Regions from separate parts of the Rhizobium sp. N122 genome, predicted to be linked through region 1. Evidence: predicted binding sites of a transcription regulator. Region 1 holds the regulator's gene; each other region holds the start of a gene.
The links. The regulator PhoB, encoded in region 1, activates phosphate uptake and scavenging genes when phosphate is short. The targets are predictions, from matches to a motif close to TGTCATNNANCTGTCAT.
Positions count from the first base shown of each region.

Region 1 (7,578 bases):
CAAATGTTTCACCGATTTGACATAAAAGGACGGTGCTTACAGCGCTAAGAGAGTCCCGCCGATGAAAAAAGGCACTGCGAGGGCCTCTCGAAAGGCCGCACTCACACAAGCCCAATGCGGGAGATTTCTAATGAACACCTTCAAGCTCACCGTTGCCGCGCTCGCTGCAACCGCCGCTTTCGCTGGCGCTGCCGTCGCCCGCGACCAGATTCAGGTTGCTGGTTCGTCCACCGTCCTGCCTTACGCAAAGATCGTTGCCGAGTCCTTCGGCGAAACCTTCACCAACTTCAAGACGCCGGTCGTCGAATCTGGCGGCACGGGCGCTGGTCTGAAGGAATTCTGCAAGGGCGTCGGCGAAGACACCATCGACATTGCCAACGCTTCGCGTCCGATCAACAAGAACGAAGCCGAAGCCTGCAAGGCTGCCGGCGTGACCGACATTCAGGAAGTCAAGATCGGTTATGACGGCATCGTCTTCGCAACCGACTCGTCCAACCCGGATGTCGCCTACGTTCCCGCCGACATCTACAAGGCCCTCGCAGCCCAGGTCGTGGTCGACGGCAAGCTCGTCGCCAACCCCTACAAGAAGTGGTCGGACGTCAACCCGAAGCTTCCGGCTGTTGATATCGCCGCCTATATCCCGGGCGAAAAGCACGGCACCCGCGAAGTCTTCGAACAGAACGTTCTGGCTGCCGGCTGCAAGGCTTCAGGCGCAACCGACGTCATCGCCAAGGAAATCTCCGACAAGGCCGCTCAGACGAAGGCCTGCGTCGCAGTCCGTAAGGACGGCGCTGCTGTCGACATCGACGGCGACTATCCGGAAACGCTCGCCCGCATCGCCGCCAACAAGACCGGCGTCGGCGTATTCGGCCTCTCCTTCTATGAAAACAACGCCGACAAGCTCAAGGTTGCCAGCATGAGCGGTATCGTTCCGTCGACGGAAACGATCGCCAACGGCACCTATCCGGTTTCCCGCCCGCTGTTCTTCTACGTCAAGAAGGCACATCTCGGCGCCGTTCCCGGCCTGAAGGAATACGTCAACTTCTTCGTATCCGACCAGATGATCGGCCCCGACAGCCCGCTCGTCGAATACGGCCTGGTTGCCGCTCCCGATGCCGAGCGCGACGCGATCCGCAAGGACGTCGAAGCCGGCAAGTCCATGTAATGACTTTGCCGGCGCGGCAAGCCCGCGCCGGCATTGCCTTGCCCCTTCGCGCCGGCGTTTTCGGTGTGGCAGGGTTGAATTCATTCCGCATGATTGGAAGCTGAAGGCAGACCGATGAGGCTGCCGGGCTTTGGGGCTACGGGCCTGGGGACGTAACGAATGAGCACATCCATCATACTTTTGTGCCTTGTGGTGATCGGTGCCGCCGCCTATCTGGTCGCGCGCAGCCGAGCCACAGCACTTGCCGGAGGCAAATCCTCCGCATTGCATTCCCGGCCGGCCTATTACGGCGCCTATGCGGCGATCTGGGCCGTTCTTCCCGCCCTCATCGTGCTTTGCGTCTGGCTCTCCGTCAGCCCCGGCATCATCCAGTCCTCGGTTCGCAGCCACTTCCCTGACGACGTCAAGGCGCAGGCCGCCGTCGAGCAGGATCTCGGTTACTCGATGGTGGCGACGGTCGCCCGCGGCCTGACGATGCTGACCGCGGATGAAACCGCAGCGATCGGCACCGATCCGGCGGCACTCCAGGCCAAGCTCAGCGAAAAGGGCGTGCCGCTGGCCGGCCAGCCGCTGCCTTACATGCTCGGCGCCGCCAAGACGCTCAACGCCATGAGCATGACCAGCCGCCTCGCCATGACCGCGGTGGTCTTCATTCTCGCCGTTGCCGGCGCCTTCTATGCGTTGCGCGCCATCGCCCCCCGCTTCCGCGCCCGCAACCGGGTCGAGCGCGTCATGCTCTGGGGCCTGCTGCTCGCCTCGTCGATCGCCATCCTGACGACGATCGGCATCGTGCTGTCCATGCTGTCGGAAGCGGCGCGCTTCTTTGCCGCCGTTCCCGCCGCCGACTTCTTCTTCGGCACCGTCTGGGATCCGCGTTTTGCCGGCGCCGGCAGCTCGTCCTTCGGCCAGTTCGGCCTGATCCCGCTGCTGCTCGGCACGCTTTATATCGGCCTGGTCGCCATGCTGCTCGCCGTGCCGGTCGGCCTTTTCGCCGCCATCTACATGGCCGAATACGCCTCGCCGAAGCTGCGCGGGATCGCCAAGCCGCTGCTCGAAGTGCTCGCCGGCATTCCGACGATCGTCTACGGCTTCTTCGCGCTCGTCACCGTCGGCCCGTTCCTGCGCGATTTCTCTGCTCAGATCAGCGGCCTGCTCTCCGGCAGCTACATCAACTTCATCCAGGCGCAGAGCGTTCTGACCGCCGGCATCGTCATGGGCATCATGCTGATCCCCTACGTCTCCTCGCTGTCGGACGATATCATCACCGCCGTGCCGCGGGCGCTGCGTGACGGTTCGCTCGGTCTTGGCGCCACACGCTCCGAAACCATCAAGAAGGTTGTTCTGCCGGCAGCACTTCCCGGCATCGTCGGCGCGCTGCTGATGACCGCCTCGCGCGCCATCGGCGAAACCATGATCGTCGTGCTGGCCGCCGGTGTCGCCGCCCGCATCCAGATCAACCCCTTCGAGCCGATGACGACGGTGACCGTCAAGATCGTCAATCAGCTGACGGGTGACCTCGAGTTCACCTCGCCGCAGACGTTGGTTGCCTTTGCTCTTGGCATCACGCTGTTCTGCATCACGCTTTGCCTCAACATCTATGCGCTCTACATCGTGCGCAAATACCGGGAGCAGTACGAATGACGGATATTGTTTCTCCCACAACAGGCGTCACCATCTCCAAGGCGCCGGCGCGCCGCGATATCGGCATCAAGCGCCGCTACGCCGCCGAGCGCCGGTTCCAGGCCTATGGCATCGCGGCCATCGCCTTCGGCCTCGTCTTCCTGTTCATCCTGCTGTGGACCGTGATCGGCAAAGGCTACACCGCCTTTCAGCAGACGGCGATCACCCTGCCGATCGAATTTTCCGAGAAGACGATCGACCCCAGCAACAAGCGTGCGACCGACCCTTCGGTGCTGATCGCCGCCAACTATCCGGTTCTGCTGCGCGATGCGATCGTCAAGCAGCTGAATATCAACGCCTCGAGCAAGCCTGACGTGCGCGATGCATCCGCCATGCTTTCCAAGGGGGCGCCGATTCAACTGCGCGACATAGTCGTCGCCGACCCGTCGATCATCGGCAAGACGGTCAATGTCACCGTGCTCGCCGACGCCAATGTCGACAGTGCCAACAAGGGCCAGATCGACCTTTCGGTCGATGAGAAGAACCGGAAGGTCAACGACAAGCAGGTTGGCTGGATGAACGAGCTGAAGGCGAGCGGCGCTCTGCACAAGCAGTTCAACACCGGCCTCTTCGTCAACGGCAACTCCAGCCGCCCGGAGGCCGCGGGCCTTGGCGTCGCCCTCATCGGCTCGCTCTACCTGATGCTGATCGTGCTGGTGCTCGCTCTGCCGATCGGCGTTGCCGCCTCGATCTATCTCGAGGAGTTTGCGCCGAAGAACCGGTTGACGGATCTGATCGAGGTCAACATCAACAATCTCGCCGCGGTTCCCTCGATCGTCTATGGTCTGCTCGGCCTTTCCGTCTTCATCAACTTCGTCGGCCTGCCGCGTTCGGCGTCGCTGGTCGGCGGCCTGGTGCTGACGCTGATGACCCTGCCGACGATCATCATCGCGACGCGCGCGGCCTTGCGCGCCGTGCCGCCGTCGATCCGCGCCGCAGCGCTCGGCCTCGGCGCGTCGAAGATGCAGATGGTGTTCCACCATGTTCTGCCGCTCGCCATGCCCGGCATCCTCACCGGCACGATCATCGGCCTGGCGCACGCGCTCGGCGAAACCGCGCCGCTGCTCCTGATCGGCATGGTCGCCTTCGTCGCCAACGCGCCGACGACACCGCTCGATCCCTCGACGGCCCTGCCCGTGCAGGTCTATATGTGGGCAAACGAGGCCGAGCGGGCCTTCGTCGAGCGTACTTCGGGTGCCATCATCGTCCTGCTCCTGTTCCTGATCGTCATGAACATGGGCGCCATTCTCTTGCGTCGTCGCTTCGAGCGCCGCTGGTAAACGGAGTTACAAGATCATGAACATGTTGACGGAAGCTGCAGTTGAAAAGGCGCTGGATCAGAAGATGAGCAACGTCCCGTATAAGATGATCGGCCAGGATGTCTCGGTTTACTACGGCGAAAAGCGCGCGCTTTTCGATGTGAACCTGAACATTCGCGAAAACACCGTAACCGCGCTGATCGGCCCGTCGGGCTGCGGCAAGTCGACCTTTCTGCGGAGCCTCAACCGCATGAACGACACGATCGACGGCTGCCGCGTCGCCGGCAAGATCACGCTGGACGGCGACGATATCTATGATCCCGATATCGATGTCGTCGAACTGCGCGCCCGCGTCGGCATGGTCTTCCAGAAGCCGAACCCGTTCCCGAAGACAATCTACGAAAACGTCTCCTACGGCCCGCGCATCCATGGCCTCGCCAAGTCGAAGGCCGATCTCGACCAGATCGTCGAGACCAGCCTGCAGCGCGCCGGCCTCTGGAACGAGGTCAAGGACCGCGTGCATGAATCCGGCACCGGCCTCTCCGGCGGTCAGCAGCAGCGCCTCTGCATTGCCCGTGCCGTCGCCGTCAGCCCCGAAGTCATCCTGATGGACGAGCCCTGCTCGGCGCTCGACCCGATCGCCACCGCCAAGGTCGAGGAGCTGATCCACGAACTGCGCGAAAACTACACGATCGTCATCGTCACCCACTCCATGCAGCAGGCCGCGCGCGTCTCGCAGCGCACCGCCATGTTCCACCTCGGCAATCTGGTCGAGGAGAACGACACCGACAAGATGTTCACCAATCCCGACGATCCGCGCACCCAGGACTATATCATGGGCCGCTTCGGCTGATTTTGGCGTCACCAAGCCTTCCCGTTATTCGAGGACAAAGCCCCATGGCATCGACACATATTTATTCTGCCTATGATGATGATCTGAAGTTCCTGTCCCGGCGGATTTCCGAAATGGGCGGCCTGGCCGAGCAGATGGTCGCCGAGTCCGTCCGGGCGCTGGTCAACGGTGATACCGCGCTGGCCCAGAAGGTCATTTCCGACGACGTGATCCTCGATCACGCCGAGCGCGAGATCGGCGACAAGGCGATCGTCACCATCGCCCGCCGCCAGCCGATGGCCGCCGACCTGCGCGAAATCATGGGGTCGATCCGCATCGCCGCCGATCTCGAACGCGTCGGCGACCTCGGAAAGAACACCGCCAAGCGCGTCATCGCCGTGCAGAGCACCGGCGTTCCCCGCAAGCTGGCCCGCGGCCTCGAGCATCTGTCCGAGCTGGCGCTCGTCCAGCTCAAGGAAGTGCTCGACGTCTACACGACACGCGCCGCCGACAAGGCGAGCGCGATCCGCGAGCGCGACAACGAGATCGACGCGATGTACACCTCGCTGTTCCGCGAGCTCCTGACCTACATGATGGAAGATCCGCGCAACATCACCAGCTGCACGCATCTTCTCTTCTGCGCCAAGAATATCGAGCGCATCGGCGACCACGCCACCAACATCGCCGAAACGATCTATTACATGGCAACCGGCGCACAGCCGGAAGGCGACCGTCCGAAGGACGACAGCGCCAACACCGTCGGCGCGGTCACCGAATAACCGCCTGAACCAGACGATTGCGTGCGCGCCCATGTGGGGCGCGCAAAGAGGTCGCAGCCATTTTTTGTGAATTTGCGCAGGATGCATTGCTTAAATCACCCCCGGTTTAAGGATCATGCGCGAGGAGACCGACACGCATGATCCCGAGAGTTGCAGTTGTGGAAGACGAGGAAGCCCTGAGCGTGCTTCTCCGTTACAATCTCGAAGCTGAGGGCTTCGAGGTCGATACCATCCTTCGAGGCGACGAGGCCGAAATCAGGCTTCAGGAGCGCACGCCCGACCTTCTCATCCTCGACTGGATGCTGCCCGGCGTCTCCGGCATCGAGCTTTGCCGGCGCCTGCGCATGCGCCCGGAAACCGAGCGGCTGCCGATCATCATGCTGACGGCGCGCGGCGAAGAGAGCGAACGTGTCCGCGGGCTTTCCACCGGCGCCGACGATTATGTCGTCAAGCCCTTCTCGACCCCGGAACTCGTTGCTCGCGTCAAGGCGATGCTGCGCCGCGCCCGTCCGGAGGTTCTCTCCACCGTGCTGAAATGCGGCGATATCGAGCTCGACCGCGAAACCCACCGCGTCCACCGCAAGAGCCGCGAAGTCCGCCTCGGCCCCACCGAATTCCGCCTGTTGGAATTCCTGATGTCGTCGCCCGGCCGGGTCTTCTCGCGCTCGCAGCTCCTCGACGGCGTCTGGGGCCATGACATCTATGTCGACGAACGCACCGTCGACGTCCATGTCGGCCGCCTGCGCAAGGCGCTGAACTTCTCCAACATGCAAGACGTCATCCGCACCGTCCGCGGCGCCGGCTATTCGATGGAAGCCTGAGCCGCCATCCTGCCGCCGTCCGGGCGAGGGAGCCGCGTAACGCAAAACGCGGCCGATAGATCACCGCACGCTGCGGTTCCTGCCGCGGGCGTTCCCCCACCCTCCGTCGTCCTCGGGCTTGACCCGAGGACCCATGCGGGTGGGCACTTCGTTTCTGTTGAACTGACAAGGCGACCGCGGCCGACAAATTCAAGCGCAGCGCTTGCGGCATGGATACTCGGGTCAAGCCCGAGTATGACGGAGGGTGAGGGAGCACGAGCAGCAAGAAGCGAGAGGTCTGGAGCAATTCCAACAAAATGGGCGAACGGTTTTGCGTGGAAAGCGCGGAAACAAATGGCGGCAATTCCAATAACCGCTACGCTTACGGTTCTTGCCGCATAGGTTCCCCCATCCTCCGTCGTCCTCGGGCTTGACCCGAGGACCCACCGCCACAAGCACTTCGGCTCGATGTGGTTACCGCCAACGCCATGGCCGCAAGCACTGCTTTCGCATCACCACAGCGTCAGATAGAGATCATCCCACCCGGGGTTCATCGCCTCGACCAGATCGACCTTCCATTGCCGGTACCAGCGTTTCAACGACTTCTCCCGCTGGATCGCGGTGCCGATATCCCAATGCTCCTCGTACCAGACGAGACGGGTGCATCCGTATTTCCACGCAAAGCCCGGCGTCAGCCCTTCGCGATGCTCATAGATGCGGCGCTCCAGATCGGATGTCACGCCGATATAGAGCGTACCGTTTTTCTGGTTGGTGATGATGTAGACATAGCCCGCCATCCGCGCAGAGTGCTGGGCATGGATGCTCGGGTCAAGCCCGAGCAGGACGGAGGGTGGGGAGGTGGGATGGGCAAGAAGCGAGACGTTCGGAGGGTTCCAGCGAAACGGAGCAAACGGATTGGGAAAATTGCGTAAAGCGAAAAGCGCCAATTCCAGCAGAACCACTACGCTCATGGTTCCTGCCGCAAAGGGCTCCCCCACTCTCCGTCGTCCTCGGGCTTGACCCGAGGATCCATGGCCGAGAGCGCTGCATTCGCGCTCACACT
Region 1 is NZ_LOKU01000041.1:193-7,770, reverse strand. Features, by position in the region: gene ATY75_RS24270 (substrate-binding domain-containing protein) at 131-1,165, shown strand; gene pstC (phosphate ABC transporter permease subunit PstC) at 1,325-2,806, shown strand; gene pstA (phosphate ABC transporter permease PstA) at 2,803-4,125, shown strand; gene pstB (phosphate ABC transporter ATP-binding protein PstB) at 4,142-4,957, shown strand; gene phoU (phosphate signaling complex protein PhoU) at 5,002-5,715, shown strand; gene phoB (phosphate regulon transcriptional regulator PhoB) at 5,853-6,536, shown strand; gene ATY75_RS24240 (GIY-YIG nuclease family protein) at 7,028-7,312, opposite strand.

Region 2 (7,578 bases), on a different contig from region 1:
GGATGGGAAGACCGACGAGGTGGCGCTCGGCGACTACCTCAACAGAAACGTCATCGGCGAGCTGCGCCGTCTTAACGGCGTCGGCCGCGCACAGCTGTTTGCCTCGCAGCGGGCAATGCGCATCTGGATCGATCCCGACAAGATGGTCGGCCTGAACCTCACCACATCCGATATCAGTGCGGCGATCTCGGCGCAGAATGCCCAGGTGGCGGCCGGCCAGATCGGCGCCGCACCCAATCCGATCTCGCAGGACCTGACGGCGACGGTGCTGGTCAAGGGTCAGCTGACCGACAGCAAGGAATTCGGCGACATCGTGCTGCGCGCCAATGCCGACGGATCGAACGTCCGGCTGCGCGATGTCGCGCGGATCGAAGAGGGCAGCGAGAGCTACAGTTTCTCCACCCGGCTGAACGGGCAGCCGAGCGCTGCCATCGCCATCCAGCTGTCGTCGACGGGCAATGCCGTCAACACGTCCAACCTCGTCAAGGCGAAGATGGAGGAGCTGTCGCGCTTCTTCCCGGCGGGTGTCGAATATTCCGTTCCCTACGACACCAGCCCGTTCGTCTCCGCATCGATCGAGAAGGTGGCGCATACGCTTGCAGAAGCCGTCGCGCTCGTCTTCATCGTCATGCTCATCTTCCTGCAGAGCTTCCGCTACACCATCATTCCAACGCTCGTCGTGCCCGTCGCGCTGCTCGGGACGCTGGCGGTGATGTTTGCCGCCGGTTTCTCGATCAACGTGCTGACGATGTTCGCGATGGTGCTTGCCATCGGCATTCTGGTCGACGACGCCATCGTCGTGGTCGAAAACGTCGAGCGGCTGATGGCGGTGGAAGGGCTGTCGCCGAAGGAGGCGACCAAGAAGGCGATGCGGCAGATTACCGGCGCGATCCTCGGCATCACGCTGGTACTGTCCTGCGTCTTCGTGCCGATGGCATTCTTCCCCGGTTCGACCGGCATTATTTACCGCCAGTTCAGCCTGACCATGGTCGTTTCCATCCTGTTTTCGGCCTTCCTGGCGCTGTCGCTGACGCCGGCGCTCTGCGCCACTTTCCTGAAGCCGATAAAGGGCCATCACGAGAAGAAGGGCATCGCCGGCTGGTTCAACCGCAAGTTCGACCGGCTGACCGGCCGATATGCCCGCACCGTCGAGGGACTGGCCAAGCGCTCCTGGCGGGTCATGGTCGTCTATCTCGCGGTCGTCGTCGGCCTCGGCTATCTCTTCGTCAATCTGCCGAGCAGCTTCGTGCCGGATGAGGACCAGGGCTTCCTGATCGTCGACGTGCAGGGGCCGCCGGAGGCGAGCCGCAACCGCACGGTCGCCTCGCTCGAAAGCATTGAGGCGATCTTCAAGCAGGAGCCGGCGGTTGAGAACGTCGTCGCGATCCAGGGCTTCAGCTTTTCCGGCCAGGGGCCGAATGCCGCCCTGGTGTTCGTCACGCTCAAGGACTGGGCCGAGCGCGGTGCAGGCAATTCGGTGCAGGAAATCTCCAACCGGGTCAATATGCAGCTGTTTGCATTGAAGGATGCGACATCCTTCGCGCTGTCGCCGCCGCCGATCGAAGGCTTCGGCACGACCAACGGCTTCACCTTCCGCCTGCAGGATCGCGGCGCAAAGGGACAGGCGGCGCTGACCGAGGCGGCGGGACTGCTCGTCGGCAAGGCATCGCAGAATCCGATCATCGCCGGCATCCGGCCGGAAGGCATGCCGGATTCGGCTCAGCTGGTGCTCGTCATCGACCGCGAAAAGGCCAACACCTTCGGCGTCGCCTTCGCCGACATCAACAGCACGATCACCGCCAATCTCGGCTCGAGTTATGTCAACGACTTCCCGAATTCCGGCCGCATGCAGCGCGTCATCGTGCAGGCGCAAGACAAGAGCAGGCTTCAGGCCGAAGACCTGATGAAGCTCAACGTCCGCAATGCGAGCGGCGGCATGGTGCCGCTCTCATCCTTCGCGGTCGCTGAGTGGCAGAAGGGGCCGGCACAGATCGTCGGTTATAACGGCTATCCCGCCGTTCGCATTTCGGGCGCTCCGGCGCCGGGATATTCATCGGGCGCGGCGATCGCCGAAATGGAACGGCTGGCTTCGGAACTTCCCGATGGCTTCGGCTTCGAATGGACCGGCCAGTCGCTGGAGGAGCTCAGATCGGGATCGCAGGCGCCGTTCCTGTTCGGCCTCAGCATTCTTTTCGTCTTCCTGCTTTTGTCGGGGCTTTACGAGAGCTGGTCGATCCCGCTGTCGGTGATGCTGGTCGTGCCGCTTGGGGTGATCGGCTGCGTACTGGCGGTGATGAGCCGCGACATGTCGAACGACATCTACTTCAAGGTCGGCCTGATCGCGATCATCGGCCTGTCGGCGAAGAACGCCATCCTGATCGTCGAATTCGCCAAGGATGGCTTCGCCGAAGGGAAATCGCTGATGGATGCCGCGATCGAAGGCGCTCGCCTGCGCTTCCGGCCGATCATCATGACCTCGCTCGCCTTCACCCTGGGCGTGGTGCCCCTGGCGATTGCCACCGGGCCAAGTGCCGCCAGCCAGAATGCGATCGGCACCGGCGTGCTCGGCGGCATGATCTCGGCGACGGTGCTGGCGATCTTCTTCGTCCCCGTCTTCTTCGTCTTCGTACTGCGCCTGCTGCGGACGAAGCGGCCGGAGACCGTGACCGAGGACGTCCCGGCCGGGCAGGACGACCCGGCAACGGTGACGTCACCGACATAGTGATGCGTCACCCGAGGTGAGGATTCGCCCGAGGTGACGAAGGACCTGAAATGAGGAGTTGGCGGGTTGCCTTGCGTAACCCGCCAGAAACCTATCCACCGGCCTTGGGCGTGATCGTCACATCGGCGCCATAGGCATCGCGCAACTCACCTTCCTGTCCCGGCTGCCGGTCGGCGGCCTGGTGCAGCAGGATCGATTGGTATCCTTGCGAGCGCGTCCCCTCGATCAGTGTGATATCGGCATTGCCGGGATTGTCGGAGCGTTCGAACCATTCGACGGGGCGGTGCAGAAAATTCATTTCGACCGCCCGGTTGGTGACGCCATGGCCGACGATGACGACGTTGTGGTCGCTATTCTCAGCGTCGCGCATGACGGTCTGCAGGAAGAGACGCACCCGCTGGGCCACATCCGCCCGGCTCTCGCCATCCGGCGGCCGGGCGTAGAATTTGCCGCTGTTGCTGCGCAGCCTTGCCCATTTTTCGAATTCCTCGGGAAACTTCTGCTTCTGTTCGGCATGGTCATAGATTTCGGTGAAGAGGCCGAAATCCTGCTCGCGCAGCAGGTAATCCTCCCGGATCTCGCCGACGGCACTTTCCGGCAGGGCTGTGAGCAACGCATCCTTGCTCTGCCGTGTCCTGAGGAATGGCGAGTACCAGATCTGCAGCTTGCCGAAATCGGCGCGCTGCAATGCCTTCAGATAGGAGGCGATGGCCCCGCCGGCTTCAACCGCCTGGCGATGGCCCCACTCAGTCAGCGGCACGTTGTGATCGCCGAATTGGCGATAGGCCTGTTCGTTGAGGTTGCCGAGAGATTCGCCGTGGCGAACGAGAAAGAGGCGCATCAGCCATCCCGCAGTGTCGGATCTGGAATCGCCGTCATCATGAACGTGCCCGATGGAGAGGGCAACATCGCCACCGCGCCGGCTTTTCCGCAACCTGTCATCTTCCTGAAACACGAGTCTGGTTTTGGAAGGTGAGATGAAAGATGGGGCATGAGCGACGCTCGTGATAGACATGATGGAACCCAGACATTTCCGCACGCTCTTCATTTCCGATGTCCATCTCGGCTCGAAGGCCGCGAAGGCTGATTTCCTCCTAGATTTCCTGCGCCACCACGAGGCCGATACGATCGTTCTGGTCGGCGACATCGTCGACGGCTGGCGCCTGAAGCGCAGCTGGTACTGGCCGCAGGTCTGCAACGACGTCGTCCAGAAGCTGCTGCGCAAGGCGCGCAAGGGCACGCGCGTCGTTTATATCCCCGGCAATCACGACGAATTCCTGCGCGACTTCCCGGGCATGCATTTCGGCGGCATCGAGGTCGTCGACCGCATGATGCATGACGGCGCCGACGGCAAAAAATATCTGATCCTGCATGGCGACGAATTCGACGTCGTCGTCCGCAATGCCCGGCTGCTCGCCTATCTCGGCGACTGGGCCTACGACACGGCAATCCGCATCAACCTCCTGCTGGCGGCCGTGCGCCGCCGCCTCGGCATGCCATACTGGTCGTTCTCGGCCTGGGCAAAGCTGCAGGTCAAACATGCCGTCAACTTCATCGGCGAGTTCGAGCGCGTCGTGGCGGAGGAAGCGCGCAAAAGCGGCGCCGACGGCGTGATCTGCGGACACATCCATCATGCCATCATCCAGGACATGGACGGCATCCGCTACATCAATACGGGCGATTGGGTGGAAAGCTGCACGGCAGTCGCCGAGCATGAGGATGGCACCTTCGAACTGATCACCTGGCGGGCGCTCGCCAGCAGCGTGCCGGCGCTTGCCGCCATTGAAATGCGCGATGAAGGCGAACTGGCCCCGCAGGCAGCCTGATATCGGCATCGCCGGGCCCGCGCCCGCGCTCCACCGACTTACCCGTTACCGTCGGGCGACAGGCTGTATTTATTTTCTAAAACGTTTCAGTAGGGCTATTTCTCGCAATAGGCGCCTCCAGGGTGGTGTGTTAGGACAACGACCAATTTCCTTCAGGTCCACCAATGATTCCCGCCCAACAGTCCCCGAGTGAGGGAGCGCCGCCACGCTTCCGGCTGCTCAGCGCGCTTTCCTATTGCGCGCCGCTGCTCGTCAACGGCATCGTCCTGCCGTTCTTTCCCGTCTGGCTCGCGACCCACAGCTTCAGCGACCATGAGATCGGCATCATCCTCGCCATACCGATGGTGGTTCGCGTGCTGGTGGCGCCTGTCGTCGCGATGATCGCCGACCGTCTGAAGGAGCGCGCCGACGTGCTGCTCTGGTCGGGCGGCCTGTCGCTGCTGACGGCGATCGCGCTGTTCTGGACGACGAGTTTCTGGCCGGTGGCGATCGTTTATGCGCTGCAGGGCGCCACCTTCGCGCCCTATGTGCCCGTCGTCGAATCGATCGTCATCTCGGGCGTGCGCCGCTGGGGGCTCGATTACGGATCGATGCGCGTCTGGGGTTCGATTGCCTTCATCGTCTCGACACTGGTCGGCGGTCAGCTGATCAGCCGGTGGGGCGGCGGGTTGGTGCTTGATGTCATGGTGTTCGGCTTTGCCACGACCGTTGTCGTGGCGATCTTCTGCCCGCGCATCGGGCCGACACGCCGGCGCGGCCAGCCGATCAACATTCCGGCTGCCACCGGCGGCGGGCTGCGCGAGCCGCATTTGCTGCTGCTCTTGATCGGTGTCGCCATCCAGCAGTCGAGCCACGCGGTGCTCAACGCGTTTTCGTCGATCTATTGGCATCATCTCGGCTTTTCCGGCACAGAAGTCGGCCTGCTGTGGAGCGCCGGCGTTGCTTCGGAGGTGACGGTGTTCTTTCTGTCGAAGCGTCTCAACCGGCGCTTCGATGCCTGGACGCTGATCCGTTTCGGCTGTGCCGTCAGCGTCTGCCGCTGGATCCTGTTTCCGATGAATGCGGGCTTTGCCGGGTTTTTCCTGCTGCAATGTTTCCACGGCTTCACCTATGCCTTCGTGCATACCGGGGTGCAGCGGCGGATCATGGCGACGGTGCAGGAGACGCAGGAATCCTCGGCGCAGGGCGCTTACTTCTTCTATGTCGGCATGGCGATGGCGCTGATGACGCTGGCGTCGGGTTATCTCTATGCCTGGCTCGGCGTCGTCAGCTATTACGTCATGGCGCTGGTCGCGTTCTCCGGCCTCGGCCTCGTCATTTCAGCCTATTACCTTCAGCCCCAGAGCGTGCTTTCGGGCGGAAAAACCAGGGAAGCGGCGTAGCGCAGGCCGGGTTCGCGGTCGCGGGCAAGCAGCAGCGGGCCGTCGAGGTCGACGAAGTCGGCGTTCTGGGCGAGCAGCACGGCCGGCGCCATGGCAAGCGAGGTGCCGACCATGCAGCCGATCATGATGCTGAAACCAATCCGTTCCGCCTCGGCCTTCATCGCCAAGGCCTCCGTCAACCCGCCCGTCTTGTCGAGCTTGATGTTGATCGCGTCATAGCGGTCGGCAAGGCTTGCGAGATCGCCGGTGTGGTGAACGCTCTCGTCGGCGCAGACGAGCAGCGGGCGGCGGATTTCGGCAAGCAGAGCGTCGCGGCCGGCCGGCAGCGGCTGCTCGACCAGAGCCACACCCGCTTGCGCCGCGATGTCGAGATGTCGTTCCAGCACCGCTTCCGGCCAGCCCTCATTGGCGTCGAGGATGATTGTTGCATCGGGCGCGGCCGCGCGGACGGCGCGGATACGGCTTTCATCGTCGCCGGTTCCGACCTTGACCTTCAGCAGGGCGCGGCCGGCATGTTCGCGGGCCTGGGTGGCCATCACCTCCGGCTCGCCGAGCGAAATGGTATAGGCGGTGGTGAGCGGCTTCAGATCGGCAAGGCCGAGACGGGCGGCAACACTTTCACCCGTTCGTTTCGCCTCAAAGTCCCAGAGGGCGCAATCGACGGCGTTGCGGGCCGCACCCGGCGGCATCGCCGACAAGAGGTCGCGGCGCGAGAGCCCGGCCTCGATCAGCGGACGCGCGGCATCGATCTGGGCGAACACGCTCTCCATGGTCTCACCGTAGCGGCGATAGGGCACGCATTCGCCAAGCCCTTGCGCACCGTCTTCGGCGAGTGTGCAGGTAATCACCTCGGCCGCGGTCTTGGCGCCGCGGGAGATGGTGAAGGTCCCGGCAATCGGAAAGGAATTCATCTGAATATCGAGGGTGCGCGGCATTATTGCTGTCCTGTGAGCATGGAAATCGCACGTTGCTTCTGTATATTGACGCGCCGGGCGACGAAGGATCCGCCGAGTCGGCAATGTCGCAGTAAGCCTTGAAAGACATAAGTATCTTGAACGCCGAGAATCGCAACGTTGCCTCACTAGATGTGGACGACCAGTCCGATGGTTCGGGGCAGCATGTGCGTCTCAAGGGCAACTGGCGCAGCGCCTATGTGCATTTCGTGCTGCGCGACTTCGAGAAGCTGCTGCATCAGAAGGCCGGCGACCTGACGGTCGATCTCTCCGACATTACCGATATCGACACTGCCGGGATCTGGTTGCTGTGCCGGCTGAAGAAGGAAGAGGAGGCGGCCGGACGGACCGTCCGCTTCGAAGGCACCAATCCGCATATCGACGAAATGCTGGCGATGTTTTCCGAGGAGCCGGCCAAACCGGAGCCCGAGCAGAGGGAGAAGGTCTCGCTTGCCGCGCGCATCCTCGCGCCGATCGGCAGGATGACCTACGACGTCTGGGACAATTTTGCCGCCGCCATGTATATCCTCGGCTCGGCGGTGCGCGGCGCGCAGATGAAGTTCGGCCGCGGCAGCGGCGTCTCGCCGGCCTCGATCGTCAACCAGATCGACCATATGGGCGTTCGCGCCGTTCCGATCATCCTCCTGATGTCGTTTCTGATCGGGGCGATCATTGCCCAGCAGGGCGCCTTCCAG
Region 2 is NZ_LOKU01000023.1:170,990-178,567, forward strand. Features, by position in the region: gene ATY75_RS17645 (efflux RND transporter permease subunit) at 1-2,722, shown strand, start outside; gene ATY75_RS17650 (phosphoglycerate mutase family protein) at 2,814-3,563, opposite strand; gene ATY75_RS17655 (UDP-2,3-diacylglucosamine diphosphatase) at 3,736-4,548, shown strand; gene ATY75_RS17660 (MFS transporter) at 4,713-5,930, shown strand; gene dgcA (N-acetyl-D-Glu racemase DgcA) at 5,882-6,865, opposite strand; gene ATY75_RS17670 (MlaE family lipid ABC transporter permease subunit) at 6,964-7,578, shown strand, end outside.
Region 2: ATY75_RS17655 (UDP-2,3-diacylglucosamine diphosphatase) is a predicted target of PhoB. The motif match lies at 3,659-3,675, and genes of this name have one in related genera.

Region 3 (7,578 bases), on a different contig from region 1:
TACCGTCGATGGCCGGTCCGAAGCGTCCGGAAGGCCGCATCGCGCTCGAAAACATCGCTTCCGGTTTCGCCGGCTCGATGGATGCCGACTACAAGAAGCCCGGCCAGCTCAACAACCGCTATGCCGTCGAAGGCACGGATTTCGATCTCGGCCATGGCGACGTGGCGATTGCCGCCATCACCTCCTGCACCAACACCTCCAACCCGTCGGTGCTGATCGCTGCCGGCCTGCTTGCCCGCAACGCCGTTGCCAAGGGCCTGAAGACCAAGCCGTGGGTCAAGACCTCGCTGGCGCCGGGATCGCAGGTCGTCGGCGAATATCTCGCCAAGTCGGGCCTGCAGGCCGATCTCGACAAGCTCGGCTTCAATCTGGTCGGCTTCGGCTGCACCACCTGCATCGGCAATTCCGGCCCGCTGCCGGCGCCGATCTCGAAGACGATCAACGACAAGGGCCTGATCGTATCCGGCGTGCTCTCCGGCAACCGTAACTTCGAAGGCCGCATTTCGCCCGACGTGCAGGCGAATTACCTGGCTTCGCCGCCGCTCGTCGTCGCCTATGCGCTCGCCGGCACGGTGCAGAAGGATCTGACCAAGGAGCCGATCGGCGAGGACCAGAACGGCAATCCGGTCTATCTCAAGGACATCTGGCCGACTTCGCACGAGGTGCAGGAGTTCATCCAGAAATACGTCACCCGCGAACTTTACGAAAGCAAGTATGCCGACGTCTTCAAGGGCGACGTCAACTGGCAGGCCGTTCAGGTTCCGCCGGGCCAGACCTATGCCTGGGACGACGATTCGACCTATGTCCAGAACCCGCCTTACTTCGTCGGCATGGGCAAGAAGGGCACCGGCGTGTCCGACATCAAGGGCGCCCGCGTCCTCGGCCTGTTCGGCGACAAGATCACCACCGACCACATTTCGCCGGCCGGTTCGATCAAGGCGGCATCGCCGGCCGGTGCTTACCTCATCGGCCATGAGGTCGCGGTTGCCGACTTCAACCAGTACGGCACGCGCCGCGGTAACCATGAAGTGATGATGCGCGGTACCTTCGCCAATATCCGCATCCGCAACCACATGCTCGGCCCGAACGGCAAGGAAGGTGGTTACACCATCCACTACCCGTCGAAGGAAGAGACGTCGATCTACGACGGCGCGATGCAGTACAAGGCCGAAGGCGTGCCGCTCGTCATCTTCGCCGGTGTCGAATACGGCAACGGCTCCTCGCGCGACTGGGCGGCCAAGGGCACCAACCTGCTTGGCGTCAAGGCCGTGATCGCCCAGTCCTTCGAGCGCATCCATCGCTCGAACCTGGTCGGCATGGGCGTCATCCCCTTCGTCTTCGAAGAGGGCACGACCTGGCAGAGCCTCGGCCTCAAGGGCGACGAACTCGTCACCATCGAGGGTCTCGACAAGATCAAGCCGCGTGAGAAGAAGATCGCCAAAATCACCTATGGCGACGGCACCGTGAAGGAAGTTCCGTTGCTGTCGCGCGTCGATACGCTCGACGAGGTGGTCTACCTCAACAATGGCGGCATCCTGCAGACGGTTCTGCGCGATTTGGCTGCCTGATTGTTAATAGCCTCGTATGATAATGGCCGCCGGAGAGGAGTTTCCGGCGGCTTTTCTTTGCGGCGGCGGTATTTGAGGGGGCTCACAATGATTTGTTTTCTGCGGGTTCCGGTTGCGCTGCGTCTCACCCGTTCGTGACTTTTCGTTTGGACCCGGAAGGATTATTCGTACGTTCATATGTCAGGGCCTCCGGTTGGAACACGCCGTCGGCGCTGAAAAAGAGGTGCAGGTGAATGTCCCCCCGTTTTTTGATTCCGCTGATCGCCGGCGTTGTTCTCTCAGGCCCACTGCAGGCCGAAGACGGCACGCCGAAAGGTGTCGTCGAACTCTTCACGGCACAGGGCTGCTCTTCCTGCCCGCCGGCTGACGCGGCTTTCCGCAAGCTGGTGAGCCAGGGCGATGTCATCGCGCTCGCCTATCATGTCGATTACTGGAACTACCTCGGCTGGGCCGATACGCTGAGCTCCAAGGAAAACACCGAGCGGCAATACGGCTATGCCAGGACTATGGGCCGCAGCAACGTCTATACGCCGCAGGCGATCGTCAACGGGCGCGGCCATCTGGCCGGCGCCGATCTCAGCGGCATCAACAACAAGATCGACACCTATAGCGGCGAAGGCAACGGGCTGACGGTTCCCATCAGCGCGTCGATGCGCGGCGACGAGCTGGAAATCAAGATCGGCGCGGGACAGGGCAAAGCCAATGTCGTGATGGTCTATTTCGACAAGGAAAAGACCATCGAGGTCGAAAAAGGCGAGAACAGCGGCAAGAAGCTCTCCTATCTGCACAGCGTCACCAATGTCGAGACGGTCGGCATGTGGGACGGCAAGGCGACCAGTCTGACGCTGCCGGCCAGTGTGCTGCAGCGGCCGCAGCTCGAGGGTTGTGCGATTCTGCTGCAATCGGCGAACGACAACGGCGATCCGGCGGCGATCCTCGGGGCGACCGTGGTGATGGCGGGAAAAAATATCTGAGATTTCATCCGTTTGCGGGTGAAGTACCGGGCGGCCCGGCTGAACGTATTCGGGGCTGGGGTTAAGGTCGATACGCTCCGCCGGGCCCTTTGGCGCGCTGGCGCCAAACCGGGATTCATAAATCCCCTGCAAATGAGGCGCTGTTTTGACTGAAATGCGGCGCTGCCGAGAAAGCGACAGCGCTGTCACGCGCATCGGACGATGCGCCGATTCAAAGTGCTCCAGCGTCCATGCGCGCTGATGCGCGCGCGGTGGTGCGGCCGAATGTGACGGCCGGCGCTCTTGCAATTTGCGGCGGCTCGGGCACACTGTCACTCTCCTGTCACATGCAGAGGCCTTGGAGACTGAATGACAGAACAGCCGGATTTGCGACACGGCGAAAGCCGTTCCGTCGACAATAGTTCCTCAGTCGTCGTCGATCTCAGGGAATACAAGCAGAGCAAGGACCCGCTTCCGGTGACCTTTCATCGGCGCGAACTGGATGCCATCCTGTGGATCTACGGTCGTATGGTCGGTGACGGCGAATGGCGCGACTACGCCATCGATCACCTGAAGGACAAGGCGGTGTTCTCCGTTTTCAAACGCTCCGGTGAAATGCCGCTCTTCCGCATCGAGAAAAATCCCAAGCTCGCCGCCAAGCAGGGCGCCTATTCCGTGATTAATGTCCACGGCACGATCCTGAAGCGCGGTCACGAGCTGAACCAGGTGCTGAAGGTGTTCGACAAGGCGCTGAAGCTCGTCGACAAGTAGGAGGCCTTTTTCTGCATGTCGTTATCCCGGAACCGCTTCACGCTTCCGGGCACATCCATCAGCCGGCAAACAGCGTGCCGGGATAGGCGGAGGGATCCGGATCGGTCGTCATGCCCTCGCCGAGGACGCGCTGCATGAGCATCGTATCTAGCCAGCGGCCGTGTTTGTAGCCGGCGCCCCGCATCAGGCCGACCTCCACGAAGCCCGTCTTGAGATGAAGCGCGATCGAGGCGGGGCTGGCGCCGCCGATGACGGCGATCATCTGACGAAAACCGAGATTGGTGCAGCGCTCGATCAGCTCGGCCATCAATGCTTTGCCGATGCCGCGGCCGCGGGCTTCGGGCGCCAGATAGATCGAATCCTCGACCATCCAGCGATAGGCCGGGCGGACGCGAAAGGCCGAGGCATAGGCATAACCGAGCAAAATCCCATCCGCACCGGCTGCGGCGATATAGGGGTATTGCTGGCCGACGATTGCCGAAAAACGCTGCGCCATCTCGGCCTCGGACGGCGGCGTGATCTCGTAGCTCGACGTGCCGTTCAGCACGGATTCCCGGTAGATACCGGTGATGGCGGGAATATCGGCTTGCAACGCATCGCGCAGGAGGAATGACATTGGCGGCTGGTCCAGCAGGAAGGCAGGGCTCCTCTAAAACCATCCCGGCAAAATCAACGCAACAAAAAAGGCGGCCGAAGCCGCCTTTTCGATCTCTGTCCGCCTGCTTATTTGCGGTTGCCCATGAACTGCAGCAGGAACATGAAGAGGTTGATGAAGTCGAGATAGAGCGTCAGCGCGCCCATGATCGCCTTGCGGCCGGCAACAGTGACGTCATCGGCTTCCAGGTACAGCTCCTTGATCCGTTGCGTGTCGTAGGCGGTGAGGCCTGCGAAGATCAGAACGCCGATCACCGAGATCGCGAACTGCATGGCCGACGAAGCCAGGAAGGCGTTGACGATCATAGCGATGATCAGGCCGAAAAGACCCATGACCAGGAACGAGCCCATCGCCGACAGATCACGTTTCGTCGTGTAGCCGTAAAGCGACAGCGCGCCGAAAGAGGCGGCGGTGACGAAGAAGGTCTGCACGACGCTCTGGCCGGTGTAGACCAGGAAGATCGACGAGAGCGACAGGCCGACCAGTCCGGCATAGACCCAGAAGGTCGTCTGTGCGGCGGCCACGCTCATGCTGTTGATACGGAAGCTCAGGAAGAAGACAGCCGCGAGAGGCGCGAGGATCACGACCCAGCGCAAGGGCGACTGGAACAGCAGCACGCCGAACTGGGTGAGTTGTCCGTCCTGAACAGCGAAGTTGAATCCGAGATATGCGGCCACACCGGTGATCGCCAGACCCAGCGCCATCAGGTTGTAAACCTTGAGCATATAAGCGCGCAGGCCTTGATCAATCATCTCGCCGGTCTGCGCGCGGCTTTGATAGTTACGAAGGTCAGCCATAGTTTCCTCTTAAAAGCTCCGATGGAGATACGGTGTCGGGTTTTCGACCCGGGCGCCGCTGCGGAGCTCCAGCATGCCTGCCGACAATATGAGGCTTTCGTTCACCGCAAACAAGAGGGTTGCAACGGCCCGGCCGGTTAAATCGCCGTAAGGTGAAGGGTTTGGCTGCCGCTGCCCGGTCAAAGCTCGCGCAGAACGGGCGCCGCCTTCTGGCCGAGGATGCGCCAGGTGCCGATCAGGCCGATGCCGACCGTCAGGACGAGGGCGGTGACGAGTGTCAGCCCCGCCACATCGGGCAGGAAGGTCGAGGGCAGGCGCATGATGCGGGCGACGATGAACCAGGCGGCAAGGCCGCCGGCGGCGAGCGCGAAGATCGCGGTCGCCAGCCCCAGGATCAGATATTCGTAGCTGAAGGCGCGGATCAGCATGGCGCGGGTGGCGCCGAGCGTCTTCAGCACCACCGCATCGTGGGTGCGCGCCCGGTTTCCGGCGGCAAGCGCCCCGGCCAGGACGAGGATCGAGGCGATGAGGGCGACGGAGGCGGCGGCGCGGATCGCGGTCGCAAGCTGCGCCACCAGCTGGTTGACGATGTCGATGGCGTCCTTGACGCGGACGCTGGTGATCGTCGGATAGGTGTTGGTGACGGATTTCAGGATCGCCGCATCTTCGGCCGGCGTCGAGGAAGGATCGGTGAGCGTCGCCAGCCACGCGTGCGGCGCGCCGCGAAAAGTGTTCGGCGAGAAGACCATGACGAAGTTGATCGACAGCGATTCCCACTGGACGCGGCGCAGATTGGCGATCTTGGCGGTGATGTCGCGGCCGAGCACGTTGACCGTGACCTTGTCGCCGATCTTCAGGCCGAGTTCATGGGCCTCTTCCGAGGAGAAGGAGACGAGCGGCTCGCCGCTGTAATCCTTGTCCCACCAGCTGCCTTCGGTCAGAGCGGCATTTTCCGGCAGGGTGTCGGCATAGGTGATGCCGCGGTCGCCGTTCAGCACCCAGCGGCCGGCGGCCGGCACGTTCATCTTGGTGACGTCTTCGCCGTTGAAGGCGACGATGCGGCCGCGCAGCATCGGCACCTCCATGAGCTTGCCCTTCGGCGCCTGCGCCTGGACGAGATCGCGGAAAGCACCGACCTCGGCGCTCTGGATATCGACGAAGAAGAAGTTCGGCGCGCCCTCGTTCATGCGGCCGGTCAGCTGCTGGCGCAGGTTGCCGTCGATCAGGGTCAGCGTCACCAGCAAGGCCAGGCCGAGGCCGAGCGACAGCACGACCGAGGGTGTCAGCGCGCCGGGGCGGTGGATGTTGCCGATCGCCAGCCGCAGTGCCGGCGAGTTGACGCGCGGGCTGCGGCGCGCAAGCCAGGCGATCGCGGCTGCGACGAGGCGCAGCACGACGAAGGCAAAGACGATCGCGCCGACAAAGACGACGGCGATGAAGCGGTCATAGGCGGTGAGGATGGCAATGCCGGCAAGGCCGGCCATGAACAGGGCGGCCAGCAGAATATAGGGCCAGGACGGCAGGTGGCGGGCTTCGAAGCCCTGCTCGCGGAAGAGTGCGGTTGCCGGCACTTCGCGGGCATGACCGAGCGGCAGGATGGCGAAGGCGAGCGTCGTCAGGATGCCGAACAGCGTGGCAAGCAGCAGGGCGCCGGGATAGAGCGCCGGCGCGGTGGAGACCGGCAGGAACTGTGCCAGGAACTGGGCGGCGAAGATCGGCGACAGGGCGCCGATGACAAGGCCGATCATGATGCCGCCAAGGGCGATGATGGCGATCTGGAAGAGATAGATCAGGACGACGAGCTGGGCCGGCGCACCCAGGCATTTGAAGGTGGCGATGGTGGTACGCTTGGAATCGAGGAAGGCGCGCACGGCATTGGCGACGCCGACGCCGCCGACGATCAGCGCGGTGAGGCCGACCAGCGTCAGGAACTGCGAGAAGCGGGTGATGTTTTCGGTGAGCGAGGGCGCGGCGCGGTCGCTGGTGCGGACAGCCCAGCCGGCGGAAGGGAATTCCTTGGCGGCGCGGGCCTGGATGCCCGTCATCGCGCCCTTGTCTTCCAGCCGGATCTTATAGGCATGTTCGACCAGGCTTCCCGTCTGGATCAGCCCGGAGGCTTCGAGCGCCCGGCGGCTGACGAGCAGGCGCGGCGCAAAGCCGAAACCTTCCGACAGTGCATCCGGCTCGGTTTTGACAGTGCCGGTGATGCTGAGCTTGACATTGCCGAGCAGCAATTCGTCGCCGACCGCCCGCCCGAGCCGATCGAGAAGGAGGGGTGCTGCGACGGCGCCATAGGTGCCGCCCTGGCCCGAAAGCAGGGCTGCGAGCGGATAGTCCGGCTCGGCTTTGAAGCTGCCGAAGAGCGGGTAGGCGTCGTCGACGGCCTTGACCTCGACCAGCGCCTGATCGGAACCGTCAGGCTTGCGGGCCATCGAGCGCAGTCCCGTCGACACCGAAACGGTGCCCAGGCCTTCGAGGAACCGCATTTCCTCAGGTGTGGCTTCGCGGTTGTTGAGTTCGAAGCGGACGTCGCCGGCCAGAAGTTCCTGCCCCTGCGAGGCGATCGTATCGGTGATCGACTGGGAGACGGAATTAACGGCGGCAATCGCCCCGGTGCCGAGCGCGATGCAGGCGAGGAAGATGTAGAAGCCGGCAATGCCGCCGCGCAGCTCGCGCAGCGCCAGGCGAAAAGCGAGCGAAACGCGCGGTGTGATGATGCTCATGCGATGGCCGCCTCGCTGCGGCGGGCGGTGCTGTCGCCTTCGATCCTGCCGGAACGGACGCGAATCTGGCGCGAGCAGCGGTTTGCCAGCGAGACGTCGTGGGTGACGAGC
Region 3 is NZ_LOKU01000004.1:117,694-125,271, reverse strand. Features, by position in the region: gene acnA (aconitate hydratase AcnA) at 1-1,568, shown strand, start outside; gene ATY75_RS04495 (thioredoxin family protein) at 1,802-2,542, shown strand; gene ATY75_RS04490 (DUF2794 domain-containing protein) at 2,891-3,292, shown strand; gene ATY75_RS04485 (GNAT family N-acetyltransferase) at 3,351-3,908, opposite strand; gene ATY75_RS04480 (Bax inhibitor-1/YccA family protein) at 4,016-4,744, opposite strand; gene ATY75_RS04475 (ABC transporter permease) at 4,924-7,467, opposite strand; gene ATY75_RS04470 (ABC transporter ATP-binding protein) at 7,464-7,578, opposite strand, start outside.
Region 3: ATY75_RS04490 (DUF2794 domain-containing protein) is a predicted target of PhoB. The motif match lies at 2,852-2,868, and genes of this name have one in related genera.

Region 4 (7,578 bases), on a different contig from region 1:
TTCCCGCATATCGAGACGATCGAAGGCCGCGTCTCGGCCGAGCAGATCCTCTGCGGGCGCGGCCTCGTCAATCTCTACCATGCCATCTGCGTGGTCGACGGCATCCAGCCGACGATGAAGGACCCGGCCGACATCACCTCGCACGCGCTTGCCGGCAGCGACAAGGCGGCGATCGAGACCGTGTCGCTGTTCGCCACCTATCTCGGCCGGGTGGCGGGCGACATGGCGATGGTGTTCATGGCGCGCGGCGGCGTTTATCTCTCAGGCGGCATTTCGCAGAAGATCCTCCCGGCGCTGAAGAGACCGGAATTCCGGTTGGCCTTCGAGGACAAGGCGCCACATTCGGCGCTGCTTCGCACCATCCCGACCTATGTGGTGACGCATCCGCTGGCAGCGCTTGCCGGGCTCTCTTCCTATGCGCGCATGCCGGCGAATTTCGGCGTCTCGACGGAAGGCCGCCGCTGGCGACGCTGAGCCCGGCGCTCTAGCCAAACCAATCCCAACTCTTTATAGAGCCGGCAAAAGTACGCGTCGCCCCCTGCGCCGCGTTCGGTGCGAGACAGGAAACCCGATTTTTGGAAGCGGCGGAAAGCAGAACGCAGAGCGTCAGCAGCGATACCGTAACCGGCATCCTGAAGCGCATCATCGCTGAAAACGGCCGCGACCATCTCTGGGGCTATGTCTTTGCGATTGCCTGCCTGATCGTGGTGGCGCTTTCGACGGCGTTTACCGCCTGGATCATGCGGGCGATTATCGACGAGGCCTTCGCCAACCGGCGCGCCGACGTCGTCTGGATCATCTGTCTTTCGATCTTCATCGCCTTCGTGCTGCGCGGGTTTGCAAGCTACGGCCAGGCCGTGGCGCTGTCCAAGGTGGGCAACGATATCGTCGCGCGCTACCAGCGCCGGCTTTATTCGCATCTGATGACGCTTTCGGTCGGCTTCTTCAGCGAGGCCCGCTCCGCTCATATCGCCGCGCAGGTCAGCCAGAACGTCAGCGGCATCCGCGACGTGCTCAACCTGACGATCACCTCGACGGTGCGCGACCTTTTGACCTTCGTTTCGCTGCTGGCAGTAATGATCCTCCAGGATCCATTGCTCAGCCTTGCGGTGTTCATCATGGCGCCGCCGCTGCTTTATGCGCTGCGCTATGTTTCCAAGCGGCTGCGCTCGGCAACGCGCGAGGCGGTGCATTTGAACAGCCACGTTCTCGGCGCCATGCAGGAGACGATCCAGGGCATCGCCATCGTGAAAGCCTTCACGATGGAAGACGAGCTGGAACGCAAGGTCACCAAGCTCATCAAGGGCGCCGAAAACAGGGCGAACCGGATTGCCCGGCTTTCCGAGCGCACGTCGCCGCTGACCGAGAGTTTCGCGGGCTTTGCCGTCGCCAGCGTACTGGCCTATGCCGCCTACCGCTCGATCTATTACAATGTGCCGCCGGGCGCCTTCTTCTCCTTCGTCACGGCGCTGCTGCTTGCCTATGATCCGGCCCGCCGGCTTGCCCGCCTACAGGTGCAGATGGAGCGGGCCGTCGTCAACGCGCGGATGATCTACGAACTGCTCGACATGGAGCCGCGCCAGCGCGACCTGCCGGATGCAAAGCCGCTGACCGTGACGCAAGCGCGGATCGAATTCCGCAACGTTTCCTTCGGCTACGGCAATGAGAGCGTGCTGAGCGGTGTGAGTTTCATCGCCGAGGGCGGCGCGACCACGGCGTTGGTCGGCCCTTCGGGGGCCGGCAAATCCACGGTCATCAACCTCATTCCGCGCTTTTACGATCCGCGCGAGGGCGAGATCCTGATCGACGGACAGGACATCGCCCACATCACCAAGAAGTCGCTACGCCATCAGCTCGCCTATGTCTCGCAACAGCCTTACCTGTTCGAGGGCACGATCCGCGACAATATCCGCTATGGCCGGCCGGAAGCGACCGATGCCGAGGTGGAAGCGGCAGCCCGGCTTGCCTATGCACATGACTTCATCTCGGCACAGCCGCAGGGTTACGACACGCCGGTCGGCGAAAACGGCGTGACGCTTTCGGGCGGCCAGCGTCAGCGGCTGTCGATTGCGCGCGCGCTGGTGCGCAATGCGCCGATCCTGCTGCTCGACGAGGCGACCTCGGCGCTGGACACCGAATCCGAAGCGGCCGTGCAGAAGGCGCTCGACGAGGCAATGACCGGACGCACCGTCGTCGTCATCGCCCACCGGCTTTCGACCGTGGTGCGCGCCGACAAGATCGTCGTCATGCAGCAGGGCCGCGTCGTCGAGGAAGGCAATCACGAGACGCTTGCGAAGGTCAGCGACGGTCTTTACGCTCGCCTCAACAATCTGCAGCGGCCTTCGGCTTCCGATTCAAACTGACCTGGTGAGACTGACATGAGCGATGCTGCGATGAAACTGGTGGTGGTTGGGGCAGCCGGGCGCATGGGGCAGACGCTGATCCGGCTCATCCATTCGATCGAGGGCGCCACACTGCATGCCGCGGTCGAACGCAGCGGTTCGCCCTTTATCGGCAAGGATGCCGGCGAGATCGCCGGTCTCGGCCCGACGGGCGTGATCATCGGCGACGATCCGCTCCAGGCCTTCCTCGACGCCGAGGGTGTGCTCGACTTCACCTCGCCGGCCGCGACAGTGGAATTTTCGGGGCTGGCCGCGCAGGCCCGCATCGTCCATGTCGTCGGCACCACCGGCTGCTCGGACGACGACAATGCCAGGATCGAGGCGGCGGCTCGCCATGCCCGCATCGTCAAGTCAGGCAATATGAGCCTCGGCGTCAATCTGCTCAGCGTGCTCGCCGAGCAGGCCGCCCGGGCGCTCGAGCCTGCTGATTGGGACATCGAAATCCTGGAAATGCACCATAAGCATAAGGTGGATGCGCCGTCCGGCACCGCCCTTCTGCTCGGCGAGGCCGCGGCCAAGGGGCGCAATATCGATCTCGCCGCCAAATCGGTTCGCATACGTGACGGTCATACGGGCGCCCGGCAAGCCGGAACGATCGGCTTTGCGACCCTGCGCGGCGGCTCCGTCATCGGCGAGCATTCCGTGCTTTTCGCCGGCGAAGGCGAGATCGTCACCCTGTCGCACAGCGCTGCCGACCGCTCGATCTTTGCGCGCGGCGCCATCAAGGCCGCACTCTGGGCGCGCCACGAGAAGCCGGGTCTCTATTCCATGCTCGACGTGCTCGGGCTTTCTTCCCAATAACGACATATCGGAGGCATATTCATGAGCGGAACCCTCGTCCTCGTTCGCCACGGCCAGAGTGACTGGAACCTGAAGAATCTCTTCACCGGCTGGAAGGATCCCGATCTGACGGCGCTCGGCATCGAGGAAGCCAATGCCGGCGGCGCCGCACTCGCAGAATACGGGATCAAATTCGACGTCGCCTATACCTCGGTGCTGGTGCGTGCGCAGCACACGCTGAAGCTCATCCTCGACAAGGTCGGTCAGCCCGATCTCCCGACGATCCGCGACCAGGCGTTGAACGAGCGCGATTACGGCGACCTCTCCGGCCTCAACAAGGACGATGCCCGCGCCAAATGGGGCGAGGAACAAGTGCACATCTGGCGCCGTTCCTACGACGTTCCGCCGCCCGGCGGCGAAAGCCTGCGCGATACCGGCGCCCGCGTCTGGCCCTATTACCTTACCGAGATCCTGCCGCGCGTGCTTCGGGGCGAGAAAGTGCTGGTCGCCGCACACGGCAATTCGCTGCGCTCGCTGGTCATGGTGCTCGACAAGCTGACCAAGGAAGGCGTGCTGGCCCTCAATCTCGCGACCGGCGTTCCGATGGTCTACACGCTGAAGGCGGATTCGACCGTGGCGTCGAAGGAAGTCCTCGGCGACATGTCCGGCGCGCACTGAATGCAATTTGCCTTCCCTGTTCCGACAGGGAAGGCCGCCCTCAGTTCTCAATCGTGAACTGCACTCGGTCGGCCGCAAAGCGGCTGATCGAATATTGCACCGGCACACCGTCAAGATCGGTGTTCATCGCCTTGGCGATCAGCAGGATCGCGCCGGGCGTCAGCTCCAGATCGGCCAGATCGGCCGTATTCGCATGGGCGGCCGTCACTTCGGTCGTCGCACGGACATAGTCCGGCAGGCCAAGCTCGGCAAAGGCCTTGGTGATCGACTCGTGCTTGCGATAGGCTTCACCAATCCCGGCGAAGCGCTGGGCGGGAAACCAGCTCGTCGCTTTTGACACCGGCCGCTTGTCCGCCTGACGCAATGTTTCCAGCCGGATCACCTGCTCTCCCTGCTTCAGACCCAGCCACCGGGCGACCTCGGCGCTTGCTTCCTCCTGCACCTCATCGAGCAGTAGGCTGCGCATCTCGCGCGCCTGGTCGCCGATGCCTGACGTGAAGCGGGTGCGCCGGGTGATCGGGAAATTCAGCCGCTCCTTGCGCTCGATCAGCGTGCCGCGACCTTGTACCGCGCGGACGATCCCCTCCTGCGCCAAGGCCGCCAGGGCGCTGCGCACCGTGTGCCGGTTGACGCCGAATTGCAGCGCCAGGACCGTTTCCGGCGGCACCATTCCGGTTTCGTCATAGGCTCCATTGCCGATCGCCTCACGAATCCGGTCGGCAATCTGGCGCCAGAGTGCCACGCCGGTCTGCCTTTGCACCTGCTTCAATCCCGCCATTCCGCCCCCATTCCCGTGCCCGATGTCACACGCTTGTCACGACATCGATTTAAGCGTAGGTATAGCTTGTATGGTTGTCTATATCAATAGACATTTAAGAGGAAGTGGCGATGATATCGGCGGACAGGACAGACGCTGCGTCACAGACGGCATCCGGGCGCAAACGCGCCGCCGATCTGCTGGCGCGCGCGGAACGCAGCGAACTCCAGGCAGTCTGGGATGCCTTGCCGGAAAAGCCCGCAACGCATCCGGTGCGCGGGCCGCAGACCGGGCTGGTGATGGTGCGCGGCCGCATCGGCGGTGGCGGCGCCCCCTTCAACCTCGGCGAAGTGACGGTGACCCGGGCCACGGTCCGGCTCGACTCCGGCTCTGTCGGACATGCCCAGGCGCTCGGCACCGACCGTGAGAAGGCCCGGCTTGCGGCGATCTTCGACGCACTCTGGCAGGAGGAGGCGACCAAGGATTTCGTCGAACGGGCGCTGCTTTTACCGATCACTGAGCGGATCGCCGCTGCGGAACGCCGCAAGGCGGAGGAGACGGCGGCGACCCGCGTCGACTTCTTCACCATGGTCAGGGGAGACAACTGATGGGCCTGAAGACAGAAGCTCTCACCGGCGGTTTTGCCGACCCGGTCTTCCACGCCCAGAGCGTTTTCAAGATGCTGATGGACGGCATGGCCCGCCCCGGCACGATCCAGACCGTCCAGCCCGAGGCTGCGCCGCCTCTGCCGCTCGGCGTTGCCGCGGGCGCGATCGCGCTCGCACTTTGCGACCACGACACGCCGGTCTGGCTTTCCCAGGGGTTGGCGAAATCGGCCGTGCCGGAGTGGCTCGGTTTCCACACCGGCGCGCCGCTGACCACGGAGAAGGCCGAGGCGCGCTTCGCCTTCACGGAAGCGGGCACCGCGCTTTGTCCCTTCAGCCTCTTCGCCTCAGGCACGCAGGAATATCCCGACCGTTCGACGACGCTCGTGATCGAACTTTCCGAACTCGAAGGTGGGCGCAGGCTGGCGCTGATGGGTCCCGGTATTCAGAGTGTGACGGAAATTGCGCCTGTCGGCCTGCCGGAGACTTTCCTGCGGCTCTGGATCGAGAACCGCGCGCTCTTCCCGCGCGGCATCGACATCGTGCTGACATCGGGCGGGCGTTTTCTCTGCCTGCCGCGCACCACCAAGATCACAGCAACGGAGATCTGAGCTCATGTATGTTGCCGTCAAAGGTGGCGAGGCCGCCATCGCCAATGCCCACCGCCTGCTGGCCGACCGCCGCCGCGGCGACCGTTCGCTGCCGGCGATCGGCATCGACCAGATCGTGGCGCAGCTGGCCCTCGCCGTCGACCGGGTGATGGCCGAAGCCTCGCTTTTCGACCGCACGCTCGCCGCACTCGCGGTGCGCCAAGCGCGCGGCGACATGATCGAGGCGATCTTCCTTCTGCGCGCCTACCGCACGACGCTGCCGCGTTTCGGCTATTCCAGGCCGCTCGACACGGCTGATATGACGATCGAACGACGCATCTCGGCGACCTACAAGGATCTGCCGGGCGGCCAGCTTCTCGGGCCTACCTTCGACTATACGCACCGTCTGCTCGATCCCTCCCTGCTTTCAGACGAGGCGGTCGAGGCGCCCGCCCAGCGCGCCGCCGAGGCCGGCCGCGTCATGCGCGTCTCCGAGATCCTCGGCGAGGAAGGCCTGATCGAGGCTGACGGCGACATGCCCGAAGATCACCAGATCGGCGACCTGACCCGCGAGCCGATGGAATTCCCGATGACCCGCGATCTGCGCCTGCAGGCGCTCGCTCGCGGCGACGAAGGCTTCCTGCTGGCGCTCGGTTATTCCACCCAGCGCGGCTACGGCCGCAACCATCCCTTCACCGGTGAAATCCGCATCGGCGAGGTCGAGGTGGAATTCGACGTGCCCGAACTCGGTTTCGCCGTCTCGCTCGGCACGATCCAGGTCACCGAATGCCAGATGGTCAACCAGTTCAAGGGGTCCGCCAAGGCGCCGCCCCAATTCACCCGCGGCTACGGCCTGGTTTTCGGCCAGAGCGAGCGCAAGGCGATGGCGATGTCGCTGGTCGATCGCGCATTGCGGGCTGAAGAGCTCGGCGAGGACATCACCGCGCCGGCCCAGGACGAGGAATTCGTTATCTCCCATTCCGACAATGTCCAGGCGACCGGCTTCGTCGAGCACCTGAAGCTTCCGCATTATGTGGACTTCCAGGCCGAACTCGATCTCGTTCGCCGCATGCGCCGCGAATTCGAAGCCGCCCGCAACGCCGGCGAAGACATGAAGGAAGCCGCCGAATGAGCGATCTGGCCAGCTACAACTTCGCCTATCTCGACGAACAGACCAAGCGGATGATCCGCCGCGCCATCCTGAAGGCGATCGCCATTCCCGGCTATCAGGTGCCCTTCGCCTCGCGCGAAATGCCGATGCCCTACGGCTGGGGTACCGGCGGCGTGCAGGTGACGGCCTCGATCATCGGGCCCGACGACGTGCTGAAGGTCATCGACCAGGGCGCCGACGACACGACCAATGCCGTTTCCATCCGCGCTTTCTTCCAGAAGGTCGCCAATGTCGCGGTGACGACGCATACCGGCGAGGCGACGATCATCCAGACGCGCCACCGCATCCCCGAGGAAAAACTCAAGGCCGGTCAGGTACTCGTCTACCAGGTGCCGATCCCCGAGCCGCTGCGCTTCCTCGAGCCGCGCGAGACCGAGACGCGCAAGATGCATGCGCTCGAGGAATACGGCCTCATGCATGTGAAGCTCTACGAGGATATCACCCATAACGGCCGGATCTCCAGGACCTACGCCTATCCGGTGAAGGTCCACGGCCGCTACGTGATGGACCCGTCGCCGACGCCGAAATTCGACAATCCGAAGATGCACATGTCGGAGGCGCTGCAGCTCTTCGGCGCCGGCCGCGAGAAGCGCAT
Region 4 is NZ_LOKU01000002.1:52,463-60,040, forward strand. Features, by position in the region: gene ATY75_RS02095 (glucokinase) at 1-474, shown strand, start outside; gene ATY75_RS02100 (ABC transporter ATP-binding protein) at 576-2,363, shown strand; gene dapB (4-hydroxy-tetrahydrodipicolinate reductase) at 2,379-3,203, shown strand; gene ATY75_RS02110 (2,3-bisphosphoglycerate-dependent phosphoglycerate mutase) at 3,225-3,860, shown strand; gene phnF (phosphonate metabolism transcriptional regulator PhnF) at 3,901-4,638, opposite strand; gene phnG (phosphonate C-P lyase system protein PhnG) at 4,749-5,225, shown strand; gene phnH (phosphonate C-P lyase system protein PhnH) at 5,225-5,833, shown strand; gene ATY75_RS02130 (carbon-phosphorus lyase complex subunit PhnI) at 5,838-6,944, shown strand; gene ATY75_RS02135 (alpha-D-ribose 1-methylphosphonate 5-phosphate C-P-lyase PhnJ) at 6,941-7,578, shown strand, end outside.
Region 4: phnF (phosphonate metabolism transcriptional regulator PhnF) is a predicted target of PhoB. The motif match lies at 4,662-4,678, and genes of this name have one in related genera.